3 regions of the Paenibacillus sp. FJAT-27812 genome follow, and region 1 is predicted to be linked to each of the others. Evidence: riboswitches for the same ligand, from Rfam matches in the RefSeq annotation. Region 1 holds a riboswitch; each other region holds the start of a gene.

The links. A riboswitch is a leader RNA that binds a small molecule or an ion and turns the genes downstream of it on or off. The one in region 1 is predicted to bind thiamine pyrophosphate.
Region 2: another riboswitch for thiamine pyrophosphate. It lies ahead of ADU23_RS29305 (ABC transporter ATP-binding protein); the one in region 1 lies ahead of thiC (phosphomethylpyrimidine synthase ThiC).
Region 3: another riboswitch for thiamine pyrophosphate. It lies ahead of ADU23_RS21765 (ABC transporter substrate-binding protein); the one in region 1 lies ahead of thiC (phosphomethylpyrimidine synthase ThiC).

The regions. Positions count from the first base shown of each region.
Region 1 covers NZ_LIGH01000001.1:7,233,483-7,237,660, forward strand. The annotation lists gene ADU23_RS31100 (ThiF family adenylyltransferase) at 1-364, opposite strand, end outside; gene thiC (phosphomethylpyrimidine synthase ThiC) at 357-2,120, opposite strand; gene ADU23_RS33075 (hypothetical protein) at 2,166-2,426, shown strand; TPP riboswitch at 2,457-2,561, opposite strand; gene ADU23_RS31110 (glycosyltransferase family 4 protein) at 2,636-3,793, opposite strand; gene ytvI (sporulation integral membrane protein YtvI) at 3,875-4,178, opposite strand, start outside.
Region 2 covers NZ_LIGH01000001.1:6,786,361-6,790,538, forward strand. The annotation lists gene ADU23_RS29295 (DUF2087 domain-containing protein) at 1-593, opposite strand, end outside; gene ADU23_RS29300 (DUF1273 domain-containing protein) at 724-1,281, opposite strand; TPP riboswitch at 1,370-1,472, shown strand; gene ADU23_RS29305 (ABC transporter ATP-binding protein) at 1,561-2,328, shown strand; gene ADU23_RS29310 (ABC transporter permease) at 2,309-3,085, shown strand; gene ADU23_RS29315 (ABC transporter substrate-binding protein) at 3,082-4,116, shown strand; gene thiD (bifunctional hydroxymethylpyrimidine kinase/phosphomethylpyrimidine kinase) at 4,151-4,178, shown strand, end outside.
Region 3 covers NZ_LIGH01000001.1:5,194,677-5,198,854, reverse strand. The annotation lists gene ADU23_RS21775 (ABC transporter permease) at 1-292, opposite strand, end outside; gene ADU23_RS21770 (thiamine-binding protein) at 282-584, opposite strand; gene ADU23_RS21765 (ABC transporter substrate-binding protein) at 651-1,697, opposite strand; TPP riboswitch at 1,870-1,982, opposite strand; gene ADU23_RS21760 (methyltransferase domain-containing protein) at 2,055-4,178, opposite strand, start outside.

The sequences.
Region 1 (4,178 bases):
CTAGCGCTTCGATATTAGAAACATTCACGTCAGCAACTGTCGCTTCAATGTTCACGCTGCTGTTAATACGGCGCAGCTTATTGGCTGCGGCAACCGCCTTGGGCAGGACGGCAAGCGCATCCGCTTCGTCAAACAGCATTTGGCGCTGCAAATTGCTTGGCTCGACGAAATCCCGGTCGACCAGCCTGACTTCGCCTACGCCCGCGCGAACCATATGCTGCGCAAGCGATGCGCCAAGCGCGCCGATGCCGACAATGAGCACCGACGATTCGGCCAGCTTGCGCTGACCTTCCTCGCCGATTGCCGCAAATCTCGTTTGCCTGGAATAACGGTCCGAAAAAACCGGATCAGCCGCATCAGCCATAAATCATGCTCCCTGCCGCTTTGAACGCTTCCGACTTCTCCTTCATTCCCGCTTCAATCGCATCCGTCGTTTCCATCCCGTTCTGCGCTGCATACTCCCTGATGTCTTGCGTAATGCGCATGCTGCAAAACTTAGGGCCGCACATCGAACAGAAATGCGCTGATTTTGCCGCATCTGCCGGGAGCGTCTCATCGTGGTACGCCATCGCGCGCTCGGGATCAAGCGAGAGATGGAACTGGTCGCGCCAGCGGAACTCGAAACGCGCTTTGGACAACGCGTCGTCACGCAGCTTCGCCCTCGGATGCCCCTTCGCCAAATCGGCCGCGTGGGCAGCGATTTTATACGTAATGACGCCTTCCTTCACGTCCTCCTTATTCGGAAGACCTAGATGCTCCTTCGGGGTTACGTAGCATAACATAGCGGTACCGAACCAGCCGATCATTGCAGCTCCAATTGCCGAGGTGATATGGTCATAACCCGGCGCAATATCGGTCGTAAGCGGCCCCAGCGTATAGAAAGGAGCTTCATCGCAAACCTCTAATTGCCGGTCCATATTTTCTTTGATCAAATGCATAGGCACATGGCCCGGGCCTTCGATCATAACCTGCACGTCGTGCTTCCATGCGATTTTCGTAAGCTCGCCAAGCGTATCCAGCTCGGCAAATTGCGCCGCATCGTTCGCATCGGCAATCGAGCCTGGCCGCAGTCCGTCTCCAAGCGAGAACGACACATCATAAGCCTTCATAATCTCGCAAATCTCTTCAAAATGCGTATACAGGAAGTTCTCCTTATGATGTGCCAGGCACCATGCCGCCATAATCGAGCCGCCCCGCGAGACTATACCGGTAACCCGCTTCGCCGTGAGCGGTATGTAACGCAATAGCACACCCGCATGTATCGTAAAATAATCGACACCCTGCTCCGCTTGCTCGATCAGCGTATCGCGGAACACTTCCCAGCTTAAATCCTCCGCTTTGCCGTTTACCTTCTCCAGCGCTTGATAGATCGGTACCGTTCCGACCGGAACCGGCGAATTACGGACGATCCACTCCCGTGTCGTATGAATGTTTTTGCCCGTGGACAGATCCATGATCGTGTCGGCTCCCCACCGAGTCGCCCAAGTCATCTTCTCGACTTCCTCCTCGATGGAGGACGCAACAGCGGAATTGCCGATATTCGCATTGATTTTAACGTGAAAATGACGACCGATAATCATCGGCTCGCTCTCCGGATGATTGATGTTTGTCGGGATGATCGCGCGCCCAGCCGCAATCTCGCTGCGAACAAACTCAGCGTCCATCCCCTCGCGAATCGCGATGTATTCCATCTCTGAGGTAATGATGCCCTTCCGGGCGTAATGAAGCTGCGTAACATTATGTCCCGCTTTTGCCCGCAGCGGTTGTCTAACTAAGCCAGGAAACCGCTCAGCGCCTCGCTGGTTTGCCTTATCTTCCGTCATAAAACCGTTATCCTCGGGTTTTATATCTCTCCCCTCGTAATGCTCCACATCGCCGCGCCCGTTGATCCATTCGCTGCGAAAGGAAGGCAAGCCGCGCCGCACATCCGTTTCATAGCTTTCATCGGTATAAGGACCGCTCGCGTCATAGACCCGTATCGGCTCGTTCGGCTGCTCTTCGCCATTTCTTCCCGTGCTCGCCTCAAGGGCGATTTCCCTCATCGGCACACGAATGCTCTCTTTCGAGCCTGTAACATATACTTTACGGCTGCCCGGCAGGGGCGTGGTCATAATCGCCATAACAAAAAACCTCCTAATGGAATATGTAGAATTCCGCCTGGAGGCATGCGCAAGCATATAAGAAAGTTTGAAGCACCGCTATTTCCGCGCACGTATAGTCGCTACGTGTACGGCAATCGCTGGAGCGTGGTTGAACGGTTCGCACCCTCGCTTGGCGAGATTCGGCGCAGTCCGTTCAACATCAAAAAAACCGCTCCAGCGAGGGAGCGGTCGAAGTGTGCCGTCATACGCGCAACATCAAAAGAGAGTTTCCCCCATCATGACGAAGCTTTGAAAGTTCTCCGTTTCAGCAGTCATTCCAGCTGACAACGGCAGAGCTATCACGCGCAGTTGCATAAACGCACAATCCCACTTTCCTACGCTGGCATAACCCAGATCAGGTTCAAAGGGACCAAAGCAATTCGCTTTATCTCAGCCATGACGGCGCCCCTAGTGGATTTCCTTGTTTGACTATAACGTTAAGAGAAGAAGGGTGTCAACCCTCTATTTGCTATCTCCTTGCAAAATAGGACCAGCTACATGCCGCTTTCCTTCAGCAGCTTCACCCAGCGATCCGCCGTATGGCGCCATGTAAATGTCTGCTCGACGCGCTCTCTGCTGCGCTTGCCCAGCCTTTGGCGCAGCTGTTTATCCCGCAGCAGCAGCTGCAGCTTCTCGCGCAGCTCCGATTCGACCCGGGCTTGATTAACTAGATACCCCGTCTCGCCGTTGCGAATAATTTCCTTCATTCCGCCCGCTCGCGTTGCAACGACAGGAACGCCGCATGACATCGCCTCTACATTGACAAGACCAAAGGCTTCGCGCTGCCCGGACGGAACGACCGCTACATCGGCTACGAGCATCCAGCCCGGTACTTCATTATGCGGCACGTAGGGCACAAACCGAACATGGCCCGGGCATTTGCGTCCCAGACTCTCGAGCTTGCGCGCATACGCCGTCTTGCGATGGGAGCCATAAAACGGGCTTCCGACGATGACCACAACAAGCTCTGGATGGCTTTTCGCTAGCTGCGGCACAATATTCAGCAGATGGTGTACGCCTTTCAGCGGAATGAGTCTTCCCATGAACAGCACCACTTTTTTGTCGGTCAGCCCTCTTTTTTTCCGCAGCGCTTCCCTCTTTGCAGCGCCTGCGGCAGAGTATTGCGACGGGAAACGTACCGTATCCACGCCTGGATAAATAACCCGCAGCTTAGATGCAACCTCTGGCACTTTGGATACGACGACTCGCCTAATAAACTCGCTGTTCACGATGATTTTATCTGCGGCCTGCAAGCATTGATGCAGCTTCGCAGGTGATATATGATTCGGAGAAATAAAAGTAGAGGAATGCAAATAAAGCCAGACGCGTTTGCCTGGATTCATTTGCTTCATCGTCAGCACGAATTGGGGACGGTTCTCCACATCAATGACATGGGGAGAAAACCGTTTTACCGCACGGCCAACTTCATGAATATATCGCTGCTTGCTGGCGGCTGAAAACCTCTCGCAAACAACACCTTTAAACTGTCCCAGGCGCGGCAGGCTTCTGCTTAGTTTCCCATAAATGCGCGGCTCTGCGTAAGGCATCAGCAGCGGTGCAAACTTCTCAACCACCCGCTCAACCGAGCTGCTTCCTGAGGACGGAATGGGGAACGAGCCAGGGGTAACAATCGCTACTTTGATTGGTGCCATCTCATCGGATGCCTCCTACATGATCTGCTTATTTTGCAGTATCATACGCTCCCGGAAATGGTTTTGACACGGCCCTTCTGCCTATAGCTTGAACTTCATCTGGAATAATCCGGCTCTGCGCGCCGCCATATAGATAATCACGACTAACGGTCCGATGAAAACGCCGATTACGCCAACGAGCTTGAAGCCTACGTATAAACTGACGAGCGCTGACAATGACCCGATACCGACGGAGTCGCCGAGGATTTTTGGCTCCACAATGCGGCGGAACACGGTAATAACGAGGAACAGCACGATAAGCCCGATGCCCACATACATGTTGCCCGTAAGCAGTAAATAGCTTCCCCATGGAACAAGCACCGAGCCTGTTCCAAGAATCGGCATA
Region 2 (4,178 bases), 450 kb from region 1:
TCCCATTTCGCCCACATTTCCTGCGGATTCAGTTCATAAATGTCGTTTTCTCTAAACATGTATTGATGCATAATAAATTCCCGTCGAATCGTAGCAAAATCATCATGGAAGCCTTTAATAAAAACATTTATCTCCTTCTCCGTATACTTCTGTCCCCTTGTCAGCTGCGACACGATATGCTGCAGCGCGATAAGCTTCTTCTTATGCTGAGCCGGAATATGCTTTAGCTTTCCTTCTGCCGTAAAAAAATTTCGGATAACCGAGTCCTGCAATCGCTTGCTGCTCTCCTCCATGCTCTCCAATCCCCTCTCTGTTCCCGCGTTTCGGTAAATGAGCTGCTCCGCGGCACTCGCGTTGCTCTTAATAAAATAATGGTTCAACGAAAAATAAATCGTATTTTTTTCTCTTCGCTCATTAATTAAGCTCGCTTCGCGAAGCTTAGTCGCATGATGCGTGACCGTAGCAGGCGTTACGCCTAGCTTCTCAGCCAGCTCCTGGCCATTCAGCTCGCCCTCAGCGAGCATTATCAATAGTTTGATTCTCGTCGCATCTGCCAGCGCCTTATGGTACGCGACAACTTTATCCAGCTGCATCGTTTTAAATCCTCTCTTTATAGTATATTTAACATTCGTCTAATTAGATAACTATCTAATCAGATGATAATGCAGTTCCCGTGATTTGTCAAATCACTGGGAACGCATGTATCTCCTACCGTTTCAACCATTAATGTTCGGAATACAAATTGTCATCATCCGCGATGCTTTGAATATCTTCCGAGCTGATGCTGATATATTCATAGCCTTCCGCCTGCTGCTTCTTGAGCGCCTTTTCCTTAATAAACTTTGGGCTGCCCTCGCCCGCATCCTCGTCGTAAACGAGCAGAATGCCGTCCGTCTTGCGGAAGAGCAGCTCGTCCCGCGCATTAAACTGCCATATCCCGTTATACGGCTGATTGCTGACGGAAGCGTAATAATCGACCCCTTTCAGCACCTGCTGGTAAAATTCCTTTTTATCGTCCTTCCACTTTTCTTCCGGATTTGCATACGCCGCAATAATCGAGAGTCTCAGATGCGGATAAATTTCCTTAAGCGCGATGACGACCTCGCATGCCCAGAGGTCAACGCCGTATTGTCCGGGTGTGATGACCCATTCAAGCCCATCCTCGATGAGCGGAAACAGCTTGCCTGTCAATGCTTTTTTAATATAAACGATGCCTTCATGCTTCTGGTTAAAAATATTAAGCTCATGCGCGCGATAGCCCGTAACGAGTAAATTTTTCATTTATTCAACGCCTTTTCGGATAATTATGGTTTACATCTCTCCAGTGTATGCTATAGTAGAAAAAATACAAATTGAATATGGACCTATTTTATTTCACTAGGGGAGTCTAACGGCTGAGATGGAGCGCATGCTCCGGACCCTTTGAACCTGATCTGGATCATTCCAGCGGAGGGAAGTGGAGCAGAAACAGCATTCATTCATGCGCGCAAGCCTTGTTTGTTCGTTAGACCCGCTCATTTCCCTCCGGAAATGGGTGGGTCTTTATTTGTTTACGGGGGGATGCGTATTACCGCGCTATTATCGCTTCACCATTTGACCTACTCCTATCCATCTAACAGCAAGCCTGTATTCTCCAATCTATCATTGGAGGCTCACGCCGGCGAATTCGTATCGATCATCGGGGCAAGCGGCTCAGGCAAGAGCACGCTCTTCAAGCTTATGGCCGGGCTGCTTCAGCCTGCCGAAGGAGAAATTAGGCTGCGCGGCGAGCTTGCCCCGCACCGGTTAGGCAAGGTCGCCTACATGCCGCAAAAAGATCTGCTCATCCCATGGCGGACCGTGCTCGATAATTGCTTGCTGCCGCTTGAGCTTGCGCGAGGAGACCGCGCAGCTGGCTCCGCGCAAATACGGGAGCTGCTCAGCCGCTTCGGGCTTGCTGGATATGAGCAGGCTTATCCGGATGAGCTATCGGGAGGCATGCGGCAGCGCGCCGCTTTTTTGCGGACGCTCGTGACCGGGCAAGAGCTTCTGCTCCTTGATGAGCCATTCGGCGCGCTGGATGCGATGACTAAGCGCGGCATGCACAAATGGCTGCTTGAGCTATGGGGCGACCTGCGCAAAACCGTCCTTTTTATTACGCATGATCTGGAGGAGGCTATATTGCTTAGCGACCGCATTTATTTGATGTCCGAAAGCAGCCCGCTGGGCGTGCAGGAAATCGCCGTTCAGCTGCCGCGCCCCAGACACTATGAGCTGAATTATGAAGCTGCTTTTGTGAAGCTGCGGCAAGATTTGGAGCGACGACTGCATGCGCAAACTACGTTTTAACACATGGCTGCAAAATTACGGACTTTTTATTCTGCTGCTAATGCTCCTTCTTATCGTTTGGCAATGGATCGTGCACCTTGGCTTCGTTCCCGCCTTCATTCTTCCAGCGCCAACTGCAATCGGCGGGGCATTGGTCGAGGACAGCAGCCTCCTGCTTGGCAAGCATCTTGCTGCCACGCTGCGCGAGGTCGCGCTTGGCTTCCTCTTGTCCGTCATAGGCGGGGTTGCTCTTGCAGCTGCCATGAATGCGTTCCGCACGCTCGAGAAGGCGCTGTATCCCTTCATTGTCATTAGCCAGACGATCCCGTTAATTGCTCTGTCGCCGATCTTCATTTTATGGTTCGGCTATACGATTTGGGGCAAGGTCGCCGTCGTTTTTTTGACTGCCTTCTTCCCTATCGTCGTCAGCACCTACGACGGCCTGAGCAAAGGGGATGCGGAGTATCGGGAGCTGCTGCTGACGATGGGAGCGACCCGATGGGACATTTTCCGCAAAATACAAATTCCGGCTGCCCTGCCCTCCTTCTTCTCCGGTCTTAAGCTGTCCGTCGTCTACTCCGTCGTAGGCGCTACGATAGGCGAATGGCTAGGCGGCAGCGAAGGGCTTGGCTATTACAGCCGGCGAATGTCCGGCAATTTGAACACCGATGCCATGTTTGCATCCGTATTTCTGCTATCGCTCATTGGCATTCTCTTATTTGCCAGCGCGATGCTGCTTGAGAAAATGATTTTAAAGAGAAGAGGAACGAAGAAATGATGACAAAAGCTAAAAAAAACTGGAGCGGTTTGATCACGCTTGCTGCCATGCTGCTTGTAATAAGCGGATGCGGCGGGGCTGCCACGGACAATAACGAAGCCTCCAAGGCCGATGCTTCAGCCGATGATCAGAAGATAGAGAAAATATCGATTATGCTCGACTGGTATCCAAACGCCGTTCATTCCTTCTTATACGCCGCTCAGAAGAACGGATATTTCAAGAAGCAAGGACTAGAGGTTGATATTCAGATGCCCGCCGACACAAACGATGCTTTAAAGCTGGTAGCCGCAGGCAAAATCGATTTGGCACTCAGCTACCAGCCACAAGTTCTGATGGCTCGCGGCGAGAAAATTCCTGTCAAGTCCATTGCGGCAATCGTCAGGCATCCGCTCAATCATCTGATGGTGCCTGAAGGCGGAAGCGTAAAGTCGCCTAAGGATCTGGTCGGCAAAAAAGTCGGCTACTCCTCTATCCCCCTCTACGAGGCGATGATGCGCACGATGATTAAGGAGGACGGCGGAGATCCGCAAGCTGTACAAATGATCGACGTAGGCTTCAGCTTTATTCCGGCGATCTCGACGAGCAAAGTAGATGCCATCATCGGCGGTTTCATTAATCATGAGCAATTGCTGCTTGCCAAGGAAGGTTATCCCATGACCGCGATTAACCCAGCCGATTATGGCGTGCCCGACTATTACGAGCTGGTGCTTGTTGCCAGCGACGATGGTCTAAGCAAGAAAAAGGCGCTTTTTCATAAATTCATTACAGCCATGGCAGAAGGCCAGCAATACGTTTCCGCCAATGCCGAGCAAGCGCTGTCGATCCTGTTCGAGCACGAGGATCAAACGTCGCCGCTCGACAAGGAGATCGAGACAAAAAGCTTGGACATCCTGCTGCCGCTTATGGATGCGGGAGAGCAAGCCTTCGGCTATCAGGACCCGGCTTCCTGGTCCCATGTAAGAGAATGGCTGCTTAACAATGATCTGCTGCCGCCAGACATAAAGGCTGAGGATGCTTTCTCCAATTTGTAAGACAGCGAATTGATACGATCGGGGGAACGAGTCGATGAACATCTATAAAGCGTTAACGATTG
Region 3 (4,178 bases), 2.0 Mb from region 1:
AAGGGTATACCGCCGTACGTACGCCGGGAATTAAATGCAGCAAAGCGGCGAGCACGAAGCCCACCGCCGATCCCCCCACGAAGCCGATTAGCGTAAGCTGCACCGTCGCTTCTGTATGCATCATTAGCCTTGGCCAAATATCGATTGCTTCTTGAACGATTGAGATAGGAGACGGAATCAGCCACTCTTGGAACAACCCAAGCGCGGTTGCTGCCTGCCAGCAAGCAATTAGCGCGATAAGCACTGCTGATGGCGGCCAGGTTTGGGACCAAAGCGTTCTCTTATTGCCCATCTGGATATTTCTCGAGCAGCCTGCCCATCGAGGCGCCATTAGCCGGATTGTAGTAAATTTTGATTTGTGAAATGACAGATGGACAGCCCATCTCCGTCATCGCTTCGCTCATCGACTGCACTACGCCAAGCAGATGGCTGAGCTCGCCCTCCATCGTCGTTTCAAGCGGCGCTACGCGGTACGGTACACCCGCTGCTTTGATGATCTCGATTGCCCGGTCCACGTAAGGGATAACACTCTCGCCACCCGGCGTAGTCGGCAGGATTTGAATGCTTACTAATGCGTTTGCCATTAGAATTCCTTCTTTCTCATCGATGTTGGCGCAAGGCGGCAGATGCTGCCGCCTCCCTATGTTCCTTTATTCCGGCAAAAATTCGTTCGTAAAGGCTTTGTCCGCTTCAAGCTCTTTCTCCAGCAGCTTGTGCTCGAACATCCAGCTCGCGTAATTTTCCCATACGCTAAGCTTTTGCTCGCCCCAACGCGGCGCGTCGTCCTGATATTTCGGGCTTAGCCATTTTTGGCTTGCGCGCACGAGATCCGCGTTCAAATCCGGCTCCGCTTTAATCAAAATCTCTGCCGCATCCTCCGGATTGCCGATCGCGTATTGGTAACCTTTTGCCGCCGCAGCCGTGAATGCCTTAACAAGCTCCGGCTTCTCTTTAATCATCTTCTCGCTTGTCGTCAGCACCGGCGTATAATAATCCAGTTTGTCGCTGTAATCGGTCAAATAAACCATGTTGATTTTTTCGCCGCGAAGCTCTGCTTCCACACCTGTCCAAGCATAATAAATCCATGCAAAATCAATATCGCGCTTAACCGCCGTGAAGAAATCGCTGTCGCCGATGCTGATCAGGTTTACTTTGCTGACATCCGCGCCCTTCTCCTGCATTAGCGATTGAATGACCGCCTCCTCGACAGGAGCGCCCCAGCCGCCATAGGTTTTGCCTTCGAATTTCTCCGGCGAGTCAATGCCTTTCGCAACCGGAGAAGCGAAGCCTGAAGTGTTATGCTGAATGACCGCTGCAATCGACACGAGCGGAACGCCTGCGATCCGAGCCATGGTAATCGATTCTTGATAGCTTACGCCGAACTGCACATTGCCCGAGGCTACCATTTGATCGGCGCCGCTTTGGCCAGGCTGAATAATTTCAACGTCAAGCCCCTGCTCCTTGAAAAAACCTTTATCTCTTGCTACATAAAGTCCGGTATGATTCGTGTTAGGCGTCCAGTCCAGTACAACCTGCACCTTCTCCAGCGGCTTGTCCGCTGCTCCCTCTTGCTCTTGCGGCGGCTTGCTCGCTTCCGGCGCGTTGTTGTTTGTGCCGCAGCCTGCCAGCGCCATGACGAATACGAGCATAGCCGCTACTATTCTCCATGATTGGCGACCCGTTTTCTTCTGATTCATGATGTGTTTGTTCCCCTCTCACTGCTTCTATTTGTGTAAAATGACGAGTCCGCATCAGTGTCCGGTTGGCAACAATTAAAAAAAGCGTCCCCCTAATCCGGAGGACGCCATGTGATTGGCTGTGCAGCTGTTTGAAGCAGCAAAGGCTTGATCGCTAAGATCAGGCTTGCTGAATAAACAGAGCTTCTGTCCCTACGCTGGCATTATCCAGATCAGGTTTAACGGGTCGGAATTGTACAGATAATTCCCTCTCAGCCGGCCTAACCAGCTCCCCGGAACATATTCGGTTCGTCAATACTTTCAATTGTATAGCAAAACCCAATCATAATGCTACTCTTTTTTTGAAAATGATTATCATCAAGCCTGCAAACCCTTCGTCTTCCGGCATAGCGCCACCACATACATAGGCTCGGCACTCTTAAGCAAATGAAGCGGAATCAGCTCATCCGGCGTCCAAGCTCGCTTATGCTCCTTGCCCCGGCCCGGCGCGATGCCGTTCGTCTGCCGCAGCCAGCGCATTGCCGGAAACAGGGAATCATCGAACGCATTTTGCCCATACACAGCCTCGACCGCGTAGTGCTGGACAAGCTCGCCGATCAGCTCTGCCGTGCGGTACTCAAAGCGATGATGCTCGTTAAAAGGCCGCTCCTCAAAATAAATATGCGTGTTCGTCACGGTGCGGTTCGGCGTCGATACGATAAACAATCCGCCAGCCTTTAGCACCCTAGCCGTCTCCTTAATAAAGTCCGCTCCCGAAGCGACATGCTCGATCGTCTCGAAGGAGACAACCGCATCGAAGGCTTCATCCTCAAAGGGCAGCCGCAGCACATCGCCCTTCACAAACGACACGCCGCCGCTGCCATAGTCCCGCTCCGCAAGCTCAAGCGACACACGGTCAACGTCAATGCCTATCACCTCGGCAGCACCCGCCTGCTTCAGCATCGCGCTTCCGTAACCTGCTCCGCATGCGGCATCCAGAACGCGCAGTCCATTTACCCGCGTACCGGCAAATTCATAACGTCTCATATGCTCATGATAAACGCTGTTGTAGCTTTGCTTAACCGCCTGATTCACAACCAGCCGCTCGCCGGTAAACTGTACGTCGTTTTGCTCTTTTAATAGCTCCTGCCGCTCTGGTGAAGGCATTTCCCGCTTCATTGCCTTGAGGGCTGCTGCCGGTTCAATCTTCTGCACGTTAACGTCTTCCAGCGATTTACCCTCCCTGTCATGGACGCGCCCTGGCTCGGCCGGTGTTACAACCGCCTCTGGCTCCTGCTCCTGAACGGAAGATGCAACACGGCCGTATACGAGCAGATATGCGGCAGTAAGCTCATCTGAAATCATTTCGTTCGTTACTTGCTCCAGCAGCCTGATATAGTCAAGGTGCTCCTGCGGTTTATGCTCCGCGAGCGTCACCTTCACATAAGCAAAGCCTGACTGCGTGAACAGCTGATTGACCTGCTGCTTCGTATACTGAATGGCGGCTTGGCGCTGCGCCTTCACATTTGTTGGGTCTAGATATTGCCTAATATTTTCAAAATAATAACGATTCGCGAAGCAGCCGATGATCCAGCCTCCCGGCCTTAACAGGCTGACCAGCCGCTTCATGGACTGCGGCGTTCCATAGGCATGCGCATCTCCGATCAGAATCCCGTCCAGCCCTTCGGCGGGCAATGTCCAGTCCTCCGGCTCGTTCGAGCGGAACACCGTAATTCCTGACGCCTCGGCAACTCTCGCCGCAAGCTCATTACGCTCGACGCCGTACCATTTGGCAGCTGGAAACTGCTTTAGCAAATGAAGGATCGTTGCCCCGCAGCCGCACCCGATTTCCAGGATGGAGCTGTCCTCGCGCCTGTATTCATGGGACTCCCGCTGTATGACGGTACTAAAATCCATTCGTATATACGTCGCCTCGCCTGGATCAAAGCCCCACTTTACTCTAAAAACATTCGCATTATTATTAAAAGTTTGCCGGAAGAGCTCCGGCTCGGAGCTGAAGGAGACGCTGCCGAAATGATGGATGAACGTATCTCCGCATAGCAGCAGCCGGTAACCTGCCATCCGCAGCCGCAAGCAGTAGTCATCATCCTCAAAGTTGCCGATGCCGAAACACTCGTCAAACGGCCCGACCCGCTCCCAAGCCTCCCGCTTCATAAGCAGGCAGTAGCCAACCAGCTTCACGCGCTCCTCCCACCTCGTTTTGTCGGGAATCGCATGCAGCGCGGAAGCGAACAGCTCCATCTCCTCTATCGTTTTGTACGTGACCGGAATCGTCGTCCAGTATGACGCTGAGTTCGTTACCGGGCCTACCGCACCAATTCGCTCATCGCTGAGCAAGCAGCGCTTTAAGCCGTCAAGCCAGCCTGGCGTGACGATCGTATCGTTATTTAGCAGCATAAGCAGCTCGCCGGAGGCTGCTGCGAGCCCTTGATTGCAGCCCTTCGGAAACCCTGCATTGCTGCCGTTGTCGATGACGATGAT